2 regions of the Paenibacillus sp. 1-18 genome follow, and region 1 is predicted to be linked to the other one. Evidence: riboswitches for the same ligand, from Rfam matches in the RefSeq annotation. Region 1 holds a riboswitch; the other holds the start of a gene.

The links. A riboswitch is a leader RNA that binds a small molecule or an ion and turns the genes downstream of it on or off. The one in region 1 is predicted to bind glycine.
Region 2: another riboswitch for glycine. It lies ahead of sdaAB (L-serine ammonia-lyase, iron-sulfur-dependent subunit beta); the one in region 1 lies ahead of L693_RS0113635 (alanine/glycine:cation symporter family protein).

What each region holds. Positions count from the first base shown of each region.
Region 1 covers NZ_ASSB01000213.1:50,387-59,131, forward strand. Annotated here, with positions in the region: gene L693_RS0113600 (LytR/AlgR family response regulator transcription factor) at 1-257, opposite strand, end outside; partial or broken gene L693_RS29255 (IS630 family transposase) at 726-1,272, shown strand; partial or broken gene L693_RS0113610 (carbohydrate ABC transporter permease) at 1,414-2,118, opposite strand; partial or broken gene L693_RS0113615 (carbohydrate ABC transporter permease) at 2,121-2,498, shown strand; gene L693_RS0113620 (carbohydrate ABC transporter permease) at 2,522-3,346, shown strand; gene L693_RS29985 (IS3 family transposase) at 3,441-4,313, opposite strand; gene L693_RS29990 (helix-turn-helix domain-containing protein) at 4,319-4,639, opposite strand; gene L693_RS29995 (transposase) at 4,695-4,994, opposite strand; gene L693_RS0113635 (alanine/glycine:cation symporter family protein) at 5,086-6,501, opposite strand; glycine riboswitch at 6,670-6,764, opposite strand; partial or broken gene L693_RS0113645 (family 1 glycosylhydrolase) at 6,941-7,634, opposite strand; gene L693_RS0113650 (Gfo/Idh/MocA family oxidoreductase) at 7,583-8,302, opposite strand; gene L693_RS31425 (LacI family DNA-binding transcriptional regulator) at 8,487-8,600, shown strand; partial or broken gene L693_RS0113655 (LacI family DNA-binding transcriptional regulator) at 8,597-8,745, shown strand, end outside.
Region 2 covers NZ_ASSB01000245.1:8,529-17,273, forward strand. Annotated here, with positions in the region: partial or broken gene L693_RS0115475 (UbiD family decarboxylase) at 1-562, shown strand, start outside; gene L693_RS0115480 (pyridoxamine 5'-phosphate oxidase family protein) at 788-1,249, shown strand; gene L693_RS0115485 (serine hydrolase domain-containing protein) at 1,374-2,534, shown strand; gene L693_RS0115490 (Ig-like domain-containing protein) at 2,707-5,043, shown strand; gene sdaAA (L-serine ammonia-lyase, iron-sulfur-dependent, subunit alpha) at 5,167-6,066, opposite strand; gene sdaAB (L-serine ammonia-lyase, iron-sulfur-dependent subunit beta) at 6,056-6,745, opposite strand; glycine riboswitch at 6,955-7,070, opposite strand; partial or broken gene L693_RS0115505 (DUF6359 domain-containing protein) at 7,285-8,745, shown strand, end outside.

The DNA of each region.
Region 1 (8,745 bases):
ATAATTTGTTCATCCAGGTTATTTAACCCTCTTATTGTTCGGGCTGTTTGAATTCCGTTCATTCCACCCATTTCAATGTCCAAAATTAAAATATGGAATGGAATTTCATGGCGCTCATAATAAGATACCAACTGCTCTCCCGAGCCGAATGATTCGATTACAAATTCAACATTTGTCTTTATCGACAATGTAATTAGAATGCTTTTAACAAACTCTCTGTGTTTTTCCTCATCATCGCAAATAGCCACTCTATACATAAATGATGCATCCCCGTTCCATTACCTTTATTTTAAAGTTCTATCATAAACATGATACAACCTTTTGGCTTTATATAGATAGCTTTTGGATGAAATGCAATTTTGAATCCCTTAAATCACTCCTCACGTGATAAATACCTAGAGACTTAACCTGACTTGTCTCCAAGTGGCTCCAATATCATCAAAACAAGTTTTGAATAAATTCCTTTGTTTATTCTACTATCCTGCCCGTTATACAGCGGCGGTTTTATAAAGCTACATCAGTTAGTTTTATTGGGAAAGTAAGTGTGCCACGAACGGGTGGGGCATGAGGTACAAAAGGCAGGAACTATTGGAATTGAGTGCTGTCCCTGTACCAAGCAATCCACAAGCACTCCAATTAGCGAAGAGCAAGGGGATTTTAGGTAAGCTAAATATTAGTAGCTAGATTAACACTAAAATGGTAATCGAATTACTCAAGGACTTTGATTCGAGGATGAATCCATGATTCGGGACTATCAAGCGATTCAGAAAACCTGGTTTCTTCGCGGGAAGCAACGAATCATTCCAACCACGGGAAAGCATCGCGGGGTCAAGTTACTCGCGACGGTTGACTATGAGACGGGACGAATCATTTGGCAGGAAGACGAACGAACAATATACCGCCGAAACCTTTTTGACATTTCTTCAGAAGGTTCTTTCTGCTTATCCTGCGGGAAGCATCGTCATCGTATTAGACAACGCCTGAATTCATCATGCGAAGCTGCTGCAACCTTTTCTGGAAGAACAGAAAGGTCGGCTTGAACTGGTGTTTCTGCCGCCGTACAGTCCTCAGTTGAACATCGTGGAAGGACTCTGGAAATGGCTTAAATCGAGTGTTATCAATAATGTGTTCTATTCCACCGTTGCCGAAATCCGTCTGCGTGTTGGGCAGTTTATAGATGAAATCATGAAACATCCTCATGCTATCATTGACCGCCTATGCGTTCGACTTTGTTGCTATCTTCTTTCGTTCAACTTATATAGACTCACATAAAAATGCACCCCCTAGCATACATCGGACAATCCAAGAGGTTTGTTCCAATGTCACACTAGGAGGTGCTCTTCAAATCCAGCAGGTAAATTTGTATCCCGATAGCCTTTTGCCTTTACCGTCTACCCTTTACACTTTGGCTCTTTACCCCTTAACCGACCCGGCTGCAATCCCTTCCACAATCCGCTCACTCATGATGAGGAACACAAGCAAAATGGGCAAAATGCTGATCATCAGCGTAGCTCCGATCGCTCCCCAGTCGGTCGTATATTGTCCAATAAAGTTCTGAACGCCAACGGTTAATGTTTTGTTTTCGTCCGAGCTGATGAACGTATTGACGAAAATAAACTCATTCCAGTTATAGATCATGTTAATAATGGATGTCGTCGCCATAACCGGAGTCGTCATGGGCAGCACAATCCGGAAAAACATCCGGTTGACAGTGCAGCCGTCCATAACAGCCGCTTCTTCCACTTCACGGGGCAAAGCGTAATAGAATCCCAGCAGGATCATCATCGTTGTGGGCAGGTTAAAAGCGACATACGACAGGATGATGGACAGCGGCGTGTCTGTCAGATGCAGCTTAAGGAACATACTGAACAGCGGAATCAAGGTTGCATGGACCGGAATCATGAGTCCGACCATAAAGAGTCCAAGGACCACCCGGCTGCCTTTCCAGCGCATACGTGTAATGGCAAACGTCACAAAGCTGGCCAGCAGCACCGTCAGCGCCACGGATATTACGGTAATCCATGCACTATTAAAAAAATACTGCCCGATATTGCCGCTGGTCCACACATTCACATAGTTTTCCCAATGCGGCTGGGACGGGAGTGCAAACGGCGGAAGGATGGATGGGCTATAACGCGATCATTTATCTGGCCGGGCTCCAGAGCATTCCGCATGTACTATATGAGGCCGCCAAAATAGATGGAGCAACCGGAGCGCAGGCTTTTTTCCGTATCACCATCCCCATGCTGCGCCCGGTCATTTTGTTTACGGTGATTACGTCCACCATCGGTGGTATGCAGCTGTTCACCGAGCCACAGGTACTGGTTGGCAATGACGGCGGTGCCGGAGCAAGCGGTATGACCATTGTGCTGTACCTGTACCACGAGTCGTTCATTAACAACTATTTTGGATATGGTGCGGCCGTTGGATGGGGCATGTTCCTCATCATCTCCCTCTTCTCCATCCTTAACTGGAAGCTCGTTCAAGGTAAAAAATAACGACGGGAAGGAGGTTTTACAGCATGATGCAGGCACGTGTAAAATCCATGATTTTATATGCCGGGCTATTGACAGGAATGGTATTGTCGATGTTTCCGTTTTACTGGCTTATCGTCATGGCGACCCGTACAACCTCAGACATCTATCGTTTCCCACCACAGCTGTGGTTCGGGGACCAATTCTGGAATAATGTAATGAGAGTGTTGCAGCAGATTGATTTTGCCGGAGCCTTTTTGAATACCCTTTTTGTAGCCAGTTCCGTTACCCTGCTCGTTCTGTTTTTCGATTCGCTGGCCGGTTTTGCATTCGCCAAGTTTGATTTCCCCGGCAAAAAGGGGTTGTTTATCCTCCTGCTGGGCACGATGATGGTCCCTTCCCAGCTTTCACTCGTACCCTCCTTTGTCATGGCCACCTTTGGCTGGGTAGGTACATTCAAAGCGCTTATTATCCCGGGCATGGTCAATGCCTTCGGCATTTTCTGGATTCGTCAATATGCAGAAGAATCCATTCCAAAGGAGCTGCTGGATGCTGGGCGTATAGACGGATGCAGCTTTTTTCGGCTGTATTGGCATGTTGCGCTCCCCATTCTTCGTCCTGCGTTTGCTTTTCTCGGCGCATTCACCTTTATTGGAGCCTGGAATGATTACTTATGGCCGTTAATCGTATTAACAGATGAGCGGAAATTCACGCTTCAGATTGCACTATCCCAGCTAAACGGGATTTACAATACAGATTACGCGATGGTCATTGCCGGCACCCTGCTTGCTGTACTGCCGCTTATTTTGCTTTTCCTGTTCATCAGCCGCCAGTTTATTTCCGACCTTGCCGCCGGAGCGGTCAAGGATTAAATTCACTTGAATCCATGAGACATGCTTTGACGGTACTTTCAAAGAAAAGTGAACTGCACCCCGTCAAGTAGACAGTATAAATAATAAAAGTGTTTTAAGCGGCCTTAGTCCTGAACTCGATGGGACTGAGGCCGTTTAGTTTAGCCTGCAACCGTTCATTATTATAAAAATAAATATACGCATCAATATCCCTTTGGAGTTCCTCAAAGGTTTGGTAAGTATGCAGGTAATACTTCTCACATTTCAATGTTCCCCAGAAGGACTCCATCGGTCCGTTATCGATACAGCAGCCTACTCGTGACATACTTTGTTTCATTTTAGCCTTATCCAGCATCTTCTTAAAATCGAGCGAGGTGTATTGAAACCCACGGTCGCTGTGGAGCAGGGAGTGACTCTCCGGCGCAGCCTTTAAGGCAAGCTCCAACGTTTCAAAGACCAGTGCGTTATTATTGGAATGGCCCAACACGTAGGATACAATCGACTTGTCATGCAGGTCTAATATGGCGCTTAAATACGCCTTCTTTCCGCTCCCGTATTTGAATTCCGTCACATCCGTGACCCATTTTTGGTTTGGAGCTTCTGCCTCAAAGTTACGGTTCAGCACATTCTCTGTAACGTGTTGAGGTGTAGAGCCTGCGTACTTCTTTCTCTTCCTGCGGATGACCGACTGAATGCCCTGGAGCCTCATCAGACGGTACACCCGCTTGGCGTTAATGGGTTTGTTCATCTGTCTGCGCAAATGCAGAGTCAATTGGCGATACCCGAAAATGCGTTCCACCTTCTTGTACAAATGGAGCATAGCCTGTGTGAGCTCCTTGTTTTCAGTCTCACGGTAACTGGAGTTGCGGTTCGTCCATTTGTAATAACTGGACCGCGAAATCCCTGTAATATCACACAACAGCTGAATAGAGCAGGCTTCCTCTTTCTGAACCGCCTGAATAGCCAGGTAGAGGTTCTCCTGACGAATCGAACTTAATGTCGCCTCCTTTCGAGTTCCTCTAACTTTTTTAAAAAAGCGTTCTCCGCACGGAGTCGTTCATTCTCGTACTCCAACTTCTTCATAGCCAGTTTGTAGAGATCTGCATCTGTGAGTTCTTCCGGTGCCTTGTTGCGTCCTCTGCCGTCCTGCAGGGCCGCTTCTCCGTCTGCCTGGTACTTCTTCACCCAACTGTAGACTTGTTGGTAAGACACCCGGAAATGGTTCGCTGCCTTTGTGTAATCTTGTCCATTGGCAAGGCAGTACAGCACAATGTCGATCCGTTCCTGCCATGTCGTTGCGCGTCCTTTGGTCATAGGCTTGCTTCCCCCTGAGTCAGCTGTAAAGCTGTTGCTATGACCATTATACTTCTTAATTCGCGAGTTGAGTTTGGCTTGCAATCCTGTACTTGTAGACGACTTGGTTTTGTGACAATCCTCCCTCAAGAACATCCTTCACGGCTTGGTGTTTAAGCTCTGGAGAATACGTTCGGTTATGAGTGCGGACTTCCAGACCCTCGTAACCATACAACTCATACCGTCGCCGCCATTTCCCTATAGAGTTTTTGGTTACTCCAAACTTTCGTGCCGCAGCCTTCACTCCGATAAATCCCTGTTTAATTTCTTGAAGAATCGTTAATTTCTCGAATGCCGTAAACTTCTTTTGTTCCATAAAAATGCTCCCCATACAGTAACAGGTTTTTATTATTTCACCTGTCTACTATATGGGGAGCATATCATTTGAATGTTATGGCTTTCAATTTTTATAAATTAGCCGCTTGTCCTGTTTCTTCTACCTGGATAGCCGCTACACTGGCACCTGCAAGATTACCCTTTTTCTTATTAGGATACAGGGAGTCCATATAGGTTCGGGTTTCTGCAACTACAATGCCTGACAAGCCAAGCAGTGCAATCAGGTTCGGAAAGGCCATCATCGCGTTAAAGATATCTGCCAGCAGCCAGATGGCATCCAGCTTGATGAACGCGCCTCCGGCAACCAGTGCGATGAACAGATATCGGTATGGCTTAATCCATTTGACGCCAAGCAAATATTCAACACAGCGTTCCCCGTAGTAATTCCAGCCAAGCATGGTCGTGAACGCGAACATAATCAGAATGATCGTAAGCAATTCTGCACCCAGCGGAAATGCGCTGGAAAATGCCTGCTGAGTCATCAGACCCGCATCGGTAGGACCGCTCCACACACCACTAACCAGTAGCGTCAGCCCGGTCATTAGACAAATAACCATGGTGTCAATAAACACACCTGTCATAGAGATCAGTCCTTGCTCCGCAGGCCATTTGGTTTTGGCAGCTGCGGCTGCAATCGGCGCGCTTCCCAGCCCCGCCTCATTGGCAAAAATACCTCTGGCTACCCCACTGCGCATCGCCAGCATAATCGTGGCCCCGGCAAATCCCCCCGTCGCAGACGTGGTCGAAAATGCGGAGTGCAGTACAAGCGCGATTGCGGCGGGAAGCTGGTCAGCAAACCGAATCAGTACGATGATACAAATCAGCACGTACAGGCCCGTTTTAAAGGGAACGACCTTGGTCGATACCTTGGCAATGCTTTTGAGCCCTCCAATCGTAACCAGTGCTGTAAGGGTGGCAATAATCAGCGCTGTTGCAATTGGCGGAACGCCAAAGCTGTTTTCGGTCGAGGATACAATGGCTTTGACCTGTGGAAACGTTCCAATGCCGAATAACGCCACCAGCATACCCGAAAAGGCAAACAGCATCGCCAGCGGTTTAAAGCGGCGTCCCAGACCATTTTCAATATAATACATCGGGCCACCGGAAAATTGTCCATTCCGGTCCTTCACCCGGTATTTTACCGCAAGCACACCTTCCGCATATTTCGTCGCCATCCCGAAAAAGGCAGCAACGACCATCCAGAACAAAGCACCCGGTCCGCCCAGCTTAATAGCAGTCGCTACGCCGACAATACTTCCTGTGCCAACTGTAGCCGCAAGCGCTGTGCTCAGGGCCGCAAAGCTGCTTACATCCCCGCTGCCTTCATTGGGGGCCTTGCCAATCAGCTTGATCGCCAAAGGCAGGCGAAATACCTGCAGCAATTTTAAACGTATGGTCAGCCACAACCCCGTTCCCATCACGAGAATAATGAGAGGCGCCCCCCATATCCAACTGCTAATCGTTTCTAACACATGTACCAAATTCATCTCAACCCGCTCCTCCAGCATATTAAAAAACAAAAAAGAGTCAAATCCGCTGATTCGACTCCTGGAGAGGTTAAAGGCACGAAGAAATAAAACCCTTTTGTGCAGGTTCTGGGCCACTACATAGCTTAAAATAGCTATAAAAAAATAGGGCACTCCCTGTCACAGGTTATTCGCGTCTCTGTCCTTTTGCCTGAGAGTTTAAGCAGATGTTCTCTGCGGTGCACCTTCGGCGCCCAATTAAGGGTCTCTCCAGAGTTCTGTCCGTTTACGGTCCCGCTTGCTGTAATCAGCCAAGCACCTGAGAGTTTTGCCCCTTCGGTCGGAACTTTCGTTCCATCTCCCGCAAACATCAACCAGACATATGAAATTGTTTTTTATTATACAGAAAACTTTCAGATTATTACAAGTGAAAAATTTGTGAAGACCTCTGAGATGTAATTTACAGTTCTTCACCATTGGTTGCAATTACATTTTTGTACCAGTTAAAGGAGTCTTTTTTGGAGCGCTTGAGCGTTCCGTTACCGTCATCGTCCAGATCGACATAAATAAATCCGTAGCGCTTGGACATCTCGGAAGTAGACATACTTACAAGGTCGATAGGCCCCCAGCTCGTATAACCGATCAGATCACTTCATTTGGGCAATATGCTGACGCAAGTAATCAATGCGATAGGTGTCATGCACAGAGCCGTCTGCTTCCACCTTATCATACGCACCCAAGCCATTTTCCACGATGAACAGCGGCTTTTGATAGCGGTCATATAACGTGTTCAGCGTAACACGCAGACCCATCGGATCAATTTGCCAGCCCCAGTCGGAGGACTGCAGATACGGATTTTTCACGCCGCCAATCAGGTTTCCTGCTGCTTTCTTGCCTTCTGGACCTGCAGATACGGTCAAGGTCATGTAGTAGCTGAATGAAATGTAATCGACCGTGTTATTTTTCAAAATTTCGGCGTCGCCAGGTTCTGTTTGCAGAACAATATTATTTTCTTCAAAATAGCGTTTCATGTAATTGGAATATTCTCCACGGGCATGCACATCCGTAAAGAACAGGTTCATCTGATTTTCATGCTGGGCTTTCAGAATATCCTCCGGATTACACGTATGCGGATAGCTTTCCATGCGAGCCAGGTTTTAACAATGACCTTTTTATCTGGATAATATAAAACGGTTTCCCTATAATCGTCGACACCTTGAGCGGCACGAACCGACTTGATGTCATATCCGATTTGCTCCGGTCTGCCAAATAAGGCAATGAGTCTGTCCAGCGTATGTACGCCGAGTCCGTAGAACATTCCATTAACTGGATTGCCGCCAGGCACACTGGCATCGGGACGGAAATAATCGTAATGGGATTCAATTTTCACAATGTCTCCCAATTTGCCAGAATAGAGCGCTTCCTTGAAAGCAAGATAGTCGCTGTCGAATCTGCGATTTTGATACGGCATGACAATCAGGTTCTTTTCTTTGGCCAACTCAATCAGTTCACTCGCCTGTTCAAGACTTTCACAGAAAGGCTTTTCCACCAGTACATGCTTGCCGTGGGATAATGCCAATTTGGCGTATTCATAATGTGTGGCAGATGGTGTACATACGACAACAAGTGATATTTGCGGGTCATTGAGAACATCCGTGATTTGATCCGAAAACTGTATATCCGGGTAGGCCGTCTTCATCTCCTCCCGCACCTGGCGTGTATACACTCTCGATACTTGAAAGGTATCCCTGATTCGGACATAGGGCAAATGATATCGGGTTGTACTTTTGCCAAATCCCAAATAAGCAACTTGAATCGTCATTTTGCAAATCCCCCGTTTCCTAAAGGCTCCGCTTTCGATTTTGCAAGAACAACCGTATAATGAGAACCATTCTCTTTGAAATGCATCTAAAGACACTTTAGAATAGACGTAATGCCCTCAAAAGCATCCTAAACTTTGTAACGCGTTTCGTGTCAAGTATTTTGCTTATGTGAGGAGAAGCATCATGTCGAATCTTGATCAAATTGCCAAACTGGCGGGCTTTTCCAAAGCTACAGTATCCAGAGTGTTAAATCAGTCACCCCATGTCAGTCACGAAACCAGAACAAAAATTCTATGATTACTTCAACCATTAATGAAATTGTTCTCGCATTTCTGGACAGCTTTGTAGAAATTGCGGACCAGCACAGCTTCCAAACGATCATTTATACTTCTGAAGAGGATAAAAAGAAAGGGCTTCAGGCCTTTGAGGATTTGAAAAGAAA
Region 2 (8,745 bases), on a different contig from region 1:
CATTCAGATTAATCGTGTATATCACCGTAAGCAGCCTATCTTTGAGCATTTGTACATCGGAATGCCTTGGACGGAAACGGACTATATGATTGGTGTAAATACAAGTGTACCGTTGTTCCAACAGCTCAAGGATGCATTTCCTAATGAAATCGTAGCCGTTAATGCCATGTATACGCATGGGCTTGTCGCTATTATTTCTACGAAAACCTGGTATGGCGGTTTTGCGAAGGCTGTGGGGATGCGTGCGTTAACGACTCCGCATGGGCTGGGGTATTTCAAGCTGGTCATTGTAGTGGATGAGGATGTCGATCCGTTCAATCTGCCGCAGGTCATGTGGGCTTTATCCACTAAGCTGCATCCGAAGCATGATGCTGTCATAGTTCCAGGCTTGTCTGTTTTGCCGCTTGACCCTGGCTCTGGTCCGGCAGGAATGACTCACAAAATGATACTGGATGCGACGACACCTGTAGCACCGGATATTCGAGGCCATTACTCGCAGCCGCTTGATTCTCCGCTGGGTGTAGCCGATTGGGAGAAAAAGCTGAGCCAAATGCTGCGTTAAATATGTTTGAAAATAAAAAAATTAAAGGAGTGCTGACAGATGCATATTTGTCCCCGTTGTGAGTCCAATCGTTCAGAAGTTGATCAGCGTTCAAGGTCGATCCCCGGGATATTCCGAATGCGATTCACGTACCCCTGATTGCAGAACGGAGGCGGGATCGTTCGTAACCGGATGTAAATTGTGGTATTTTGAGTATATGGGCCGAAGTAAAGGGGGGTATACTTTATGCAGATACCAAGGATCGGCAAGGAGCTGTTCACGCTGTTGAATGGCAAGGCATTGGAGAACAAGCAGCATGAAGCGATGATGCTGCTGACGGTCACAGAGGATCAGTGGCCGCACGTTGCAATGATTAGCGTAGGTGAGATTGTTGCGCTCGACGAGGGGAATTTGCGGCTGGCACTATGGCCGGGGACGACCACGACAGGTAACATGATCCGCACCGGGAAAGCAACGCTTGCGGTGTTCATCGGCGGGAAGGCGCATTATGTACGGCTGTCACTGGAGCATCTGCCGATGTTGCCCGGAGCCAAGCATGTGCGTGAGCGATTTGCGGCACAGATATTCGCTGCCCGAGAAGATTCGGCCCAATATGCAGATATTGTGACAGGCGTTACAATCCGACTCAAGGAGCCGGAAGCGGTGCTGGATCGCTGGAAAGACACGGTGGCAGAACTGTTAATGTAAAGTCATCTGGTGGTTATGACATGGGTAATAAGCGCTTACAGGAATCAGGTTGGGCTTGTTGGAACAGGAGATTAGAGCGCGAGGGAAAGCTTGTTTCTTTTGAGGAAAAACAGGAGGGATAAATATGTCTCGTTTTCAAAAGGTAGATCAGCTATTGCAACAATTCGTAGCGAATGGACCGGCAGGGTGTGGTTGTGCCATTGCACAAAATGGTCAGGTGTTATATGAAGGATACTACGGATATGCTGATCTGGAAGCTCAAAAACCAATCACTGAGGATACCGTGTATCGCTTATTTTCCATGACAAAGGTTATTGTATGTACGGCTGCACTTATGCTGTATGAACGCGGACAATTTTTGTTGAATGAGCCTTTGTATGAATATTTCCCCGAATATCGTAATTCGTATGTATTCAAAACTGCTCCTAACGGACATACCTACATTGATAAGGCGGATAGTCCCATTTTAATTAAGCATATATTCAATATGAGCGCAGGGCTTCCTTACGCTTCCGAGTCTTCAGAAACAGGGAAAGCTATGCAGAAAGTCATTAAAGAGTTAAAGGAAAGACAGGGGAAATATGATTTGCGCACAGAAATTAAAGCGCTTTCTAAAGTTCCGCTTGCATTCGAGCCGGGAACACGATGGTTATACGGATATGGACATGATCTTGTTGCAGGTCTCATTGAAGTGATTTCAGGAAAATCATTGGGACAATTTCTAAAGGATGAAATATTTGATCCACTTGGCATGAACAGTACAGGTTACCGTTATCGTGGGGATATTGAATCGCGGATGGCTTCCGTGTATCACCGGACAGACACAGGAGAACTTGAAAAAACAGAAGGTTTCTTGGATGAATATCATCAATCAGATGCTATATATGAAAGTGGAGGCGCAGGTCTGTATTCGACGGTTAAAGAGTATCTTACATTTTCACAAATGCTATCGAATGGCGGGATGATAGACGGTGTGAGGCTATTAGGGAGAAAAACGATTGATTTAATGCGCACAAATCATTTGAATACAGCCCAGTTATCCGATTTTACGAATTCATATCATACAGGCTATGGTTACGGACTGGGCGTGCGCACGTTGATTGATAAAGCGGCGGGGCACGCAAACAGCTCTATTGGAGAATTTGGCTGGACGGGAGCAGTAGGCACTTGGGTTTCTATAGATCCAAGCGAGCAGTTTTCGGTCGTTTATATGCATCAGCTCGATCCAAACATGGAAGAATACCACCATTTAAGAGTTCGTGCAGCAGCTTACAGCTGCTTGTAAAAGTAAGGTTACATTTAACGACTTGATCTGGATCAGTACCGATTCTAGTTAATAAGGACCAAATTTTCTTTAAAGCCTAAACTATTCTTTTCCATATGTCGACATAAAACGTAGGTATAAGGATTTTGCGGAATCCTTGATTTTAAGTTTTGAATTGGGAGGGAATTAGATTTTGAAGAATAGGTGGTCTGGTTTTCTGGCGTTGGTCATCCTGATCTCAAGTTTTACATCATATGCAGGGCTCGCATACGCGGCTGATCCGGTGCTTTCCAAGATTGTCCTTTCCTCTAACGAGGTAACTGTGCAACAGGGAGATACGGCTGCATTGACGGCTACGGCTATTTATACCGATGGGACGACTTCAAATGTAACCGTAAGCACGGATTGGAAAAGTGACAATACAGCTATTGCTACGGTATACAACGGTACAGTTTCAGGCAAGGGTGAAGGGGAAGCGACTGTGGTTGCGACCTATAAAGATAAAATACAATCGGTTCAGGTACATGTAACGAAAAAGGTTAAGGCATTGACATCCAGTGTACAAAGCCTGAGCTTGCGTTCAAGCGGCACTGGACAGATTGATCTGACAGCAACTTACAGTGATAATACAACAGCTCAGGTTTCGGGTGATGCTACATGGACCTCGGATAACCAGAAGGTAGCAACCGTAGTTAACGGATTGGTTACCGCTCAGGGAGCAGGGACAGCCAATATTAAGGCCGTATACGGTCAACAGACCGTAACGATTGCTGTGCAGGTGGAACAGGTTAAACGTTTGGATGTTAGTCCATCTGAGGTTTCCCTGTTGTTGAAGGAAACTCAGAAGGTTAAATTGACAGCGACGTTCCCGGATGGAACGGTACAGGACGTTACAGAGTCTGCCGAGTGGAGCTCTAGCAATGCAGCGGTGGCAGACGTACTGAAAGGCACCATTACCGGCTATAGTGCGGGAAAGGCGACGATTACTGGTAAATATGGTACAATGTCCGCTACAATTTCGGTAGATGTTGATCAAACGAACAAGCTGAAAGCCAGCGAATCTGATATTTTTCTCCGTTTGGATGAATCCAAGAAAATACAGGTTTCCGCTGTTTACCCGGATGGAACGGTAACTGATATCACAGATAAGGCTACTTGGACATCAAGTGATGAGAAAATTGCGACGGTGAATAAAGGAACGATTATGGCGATTGGAGCGGGTTCAGCTACGGTGACCGCTAAGTATGGTGATAAGGCTGTTTCGATCAAGACAGACGTTGAAACCTCCAGATATCTCGATTTGAGTGAGGACAAGCTGAGCCTGAATGCCAAGGAAACCAAAAAGCTCAAGCTGACTGCTACGTATGTAACAGGTACGGAAGAGGATATTACAAGCAAGGCAGAGTGGAAATCCAGCAATGAAGATATTGCATTTGTCAGTAAGGGTGAAGTAACGGGCTATAAAACAGGTGAGGCAACGATCACTGCTTCGTATGGCGGTAAAACAGCCACAGCGACGGTATCCGTGAATGTACCTGGTGACCTGGCTTTGTCCTCCAAAACAGCAACGATTGATGTTAATGAGGATTATACTGCAACTTTGACCGCTACTTATGCCGACGGGCGTAAGGAAGATGTGACACAGGATGCGGAATGGACTTCAAGTGCGGAAGACATTGCTTCTGTATCCAAAGGAACGATTACGGGTAAATCAGCCGGTAAGGCGGTTATTACAGCAACCTACAACGGCAAAAAATTTACGATAAACGTTCAAGTGGGCCTTGTAGACCGTTTGGAAACAGACTCACGGGTCATTGCGCTCGGTGCCCAGGAAACGAAGCAATTGAAGGTAACTGGCGTCAAGAATGGCGGTGCAAAAACAGATGTAACCAAGGATGCTACCTGGACGACCAGCAATGTGAAAGTGGTCGAGGTTAGCGAGGGCTTGATCAAAGCGAATGGCAGTGGTAAGGCTACCGTTACAGCTTCCTATGGCAAGCAAAACCTTACATTCACAGTGGAAGTGGACGTAGCGCAAAAGATTGAGGCGGATGCGATCGCGTTATCGCTGAAATCCGGTGATCAAAAAACCATCGCGCTTGTTGTTAAATCCAGTGATGGCAAAGAAAAGGACGTTACAACCCAGGCTGAATGGAAAACGTCCAATTACAAGGTAGCTACGGTTAAGAAGGGGCAGGTTACCGCGGTCAGCTATGGTAAAAGCAACATTCAGGCGAAGTTCGGCGGGAAGGTTATCAGTGTACCCGTGGATGTAGATACACTTAAATATTTGCAAACAGACGAAGTCACATTGAATTTGAAGGCAGGACAACTGGCTAAAGTGACGGCTACAGCTACGTACAAGGACGAGTCGGAGCAGGATGTTTCCAAACCGGCTGTCTGGTCCTCGTCGAGAATTATTGTTGCCACAGTCAAAGACGGTAACATTAAGGCACAGGGCAAGGGGAAAGCCGTAATTACAGTAAAATATGCAGGTAAAATGACGAAGGTACAGGTGAACGTGCAGTAATCTGTAACCGACTGAAAAGAAAAAGAGCAGGCATACGTCCAGGGACGACATGCTTGCTCTTTTCTTAATATGGTAAATCCTCTTTCTTCAGGAGAATGTAGAGGGAGGACTGGCGCTTAAAAACTACGACTTTTTGTTCTTGGTCGATGCGTTGCGTGTAAGCGATTCGGTTAAGCGCTTGCCGGTCGGCGTCTGCGCCAAGCCGCCCTTGGCGGTCTCGCGGTGCTTTGACGGCATCGCGCTGCCGACCTCGAGCATCACGTCAATGACTTCGTCAGACGGGATGGCGCTGCGCACACCTGCCAAGGCCATATCCGCTGCGGCAAGCGCGGTGACAGCCCCCAGTCCGTTGCGCACGATGCACGGAATCTCCACGAGTCCGGCGACGGGGTCGCAAATCAGGCCGAGCGTGTTTTTAAGGGCGAGGCCCACGGCGTGAATAGCCTGCTCAGGCGTGCCGCCGCGCAGCTCGACCATAGCGCCGGCGGCCATCCCGATCGCTGAGCCAATCTCAGCCTGACAGCCTCCCTCTGCGCCGGAAATGAAGGAGTTGTTGGCGATCACGTAGCCGATGGCTCCAGCGGCGAACAGGCCGCGCACCATATGCTCGTCATCCCAGCCGAATCGCTCCTGTGCACTGATGAACACACCGGGGATGACTCCGCATGAGCCTGCGGTGGGCGTGGCGACAATACGACCCATGGACGCATTAACCTCCGACACGGAGAGGGCATACGCCATGGCTAGCGCCGAGGCATCGCCGGAGCAGGTTTCCCCTGCCCGCAAATATTCAGCCAGGCGCTTGCCGTCGCCGCCCGTCAATCCACTGCGGGATACAGTGTCTTGTGTCTGACCACGATGAACGGCTTCCTTCATTACTTCATAATAATCAGACATTTGGCGGAAGATTTCTTCCTCCGATGTGTTCGTCTCTTGTGCCTGCTCTTGAATCATCAGACGGCCAATCGTGGTGGATTCCTTCGCACATAAAGCACTGATTTCATGCAGACGGCTAAATCGCATCAGATTCAGCTCCTTTTTTCAAATTGATCATTTTAATTTCGTACATATGAGGTAAGGACCGCAGCTTTTTGATCACTTCAGGCGTAGCAGGACTGTCCATTTCGATGGCGGTAAGTGCTTCACCATCCCGGCTTTTGCGATCCACGTGCATATAGGCAATGTTAATGTCAGCCGCTCCGAGCGCTGAGGTCACCGCGCCCAATGTACCGGGCTTATCCGAGTGAAGAAGCACTAGCGTGGGCAGCTCTCCGGTCAGATTGACCCGGAATTCGTTGAGCTGCTGGACATGGATGCTTCCGCCGCCAATGGAGGAACCCAGCAGCGTGCGCAGCTCCTCATCCTTCCACAGCTCGAAGCGGACCGTGTTCGGATGAGGGGCGGGTAGTCCGCTAAAGGCGAATTCCACCGCCATCCCGGCTTGCTCTGCCCATTGCTCGGCATCCGGAATTCGGTAGTCGTCCGTATCGTAATCGAGCAGCCCCGCGATGAGCGCCAGGTCTGTGCCGTGGCCCTTGTACGTATCGGCAAAAGAACCGTACAGTGTCATGCGGGCACGGTCAGGCTGTGCGCCGAGCCAGTGCCGGGCAACGCGTGCGAGCCGCACCGCGCCTGCGGTATGTGAGCTGGAGGGTCCGGTCATAGCCGGGCCGATAATGGAAAATACATCTTTGAAACGCATGGTATGGCCCCCTGTATGTTCTAATACCATAGTATATGGTATTGCCGCGTCTTGCGCGTATAGACGGTTCCTAATGCTGACGCACGATGTGAGCGCAAAAAAGGACAGGATAAGGAAGTTTCCCTTATCTCTGTCCTCGTTACCTGAGAGTTTCGTGCGGTGTCATTCCCGCCTTACCCCTTGGGTGGCTTGCGCTCTCTCCAGAGTTGCGTCAGATGACGATACATGGACCTGAGAGATTATCCGTCAGCCGGGTGCTGGCGTCTTGCTCCTTCGGTGCCTCCAGGCTGTAAGCTTCCTGGACGGACTCTCCCGTCATCTTCATTCGCGTATACCGTTCTACATATCTTTTTTAGAATAATATATGCTGTGACCGCTGTCAACCACAGGATTCGATTTTTACAAAGACCAACAGGTTCCCACTAGAAAAAATTAATTTTTACATAATTATGGATGAAATCAGGAAGGAATTAGAGGATAGATCGCTAATCTGATAGAGGACAATACCATTTATGGAATAATAGGAGGGATATTGACGTATGGCAAAAGGCTTGCGCTTCACAGGTTCACGCTTGAAAGGAATGCTGCATCTGGCAGCGATTGTATCACTGCTTATAGGAATTTTCGTTCCGTTCGGTCAAGTTAAAGCCGAGGGGGCATTGACAGTGGCTGAAGCCCTTCAGCGCCAAAGCAGCGGAAGCACGGTGACGGTGGAAGGCTACATCGTCGGACATGCTACCGGATCAAAAACGGCCAACTTTTCCAGCCCGTTTGCCAATGATTTTAACGTATTAATTGCTGATCAGGCCAATGAACACAATACGTCTAGTCTATTGGATATACAGCTTACATCAGCGTACAGAGGGCAGTTTGGACTTTCAGGCCACCCTGAGCTGATCGGCAGCAAAATCCGCGTGACGGGTACGCTTGGTGCCTACAACAATTTTGGTGGAGTGAAAAGCCCGAGCGCTGTGGAGCTGGTGAGTGGAAGCGAGCCAGGAAACCCTGGTGATCCGGGCGAGCCTGATCCTGGTACCCCGGGACAACCCGGTACGACATTGCCGGATGGAAAAGGCAAAAAGGTTCTGTTCGATAATACGCATGCACAGACAGCCGGAGCTGCGGATTGGGTCATTGATGGCGCCTTCTCCGATTTTGCGGACGGGCTGCGCAATGCTGGTTTTACCGTGGACCAGTTGAACCGTTCCATTCCTTTTACCTATGGAGAGCAGGCCATAACGTATGACAAGCTGCGTCCATATGATGTGTTCATCATCGGTGAAGCCAATGTTGCCTTTAAGGCATCCGAGCAGGCTGCTTTGCTGCAATATGTGAAGAACGGGGGCAGCGTCTTTTTCATCTCCGACCACTATAATGCAGACCGTAACAAAAACCGCTGGGATTCTTCCGAGGTCATGAACGGCTATCGCCGCGGAGCCTATTCCAATCCGGCAAAAGGCATGACAGCAGAAGAAGCTGCATCACCGGCAATGCAGGGCTTAACCAGCTCTGACTGGCTGGCAACGAACTTTGGTGTTCGTTTCCGCTACAATGCGCTCGGTGACGTGAACGCGACGGACATTGTGGCTGCGGATCAATCCTTCGGTATTACCAAGGGCGTGAGCTCTATTGCAATGCATGCTGGATCTACGCTGGCTATTATTGATCCGGACAAGGCTAAAGGGATTGCTTATATCCCTGCAGGCACGAAAAAATGGGGCAATGCTGTAGATCAGGGTGTCTATAACGGCGGAGGCCGTGCCGAAGGCCCCTTTGCCGCTATTTCCAAGGTAGGCCAGGGCAAGGCGGCATTCATCGGTGATTCTTCACCTGTCGAAGATGCCACGCCGAAATATGCGCGTGAGGAAAACGGACAGTCGAAGAAGACGTATGATGGCTTCAAGGAAGTGGACGATGCTACCTTCCTGGTGCAAACCGTCCAATGGCTTGCATGGAAGCAGGACTATACGAAGCTGTCCGAGGTGGCGGGCCTGACACTT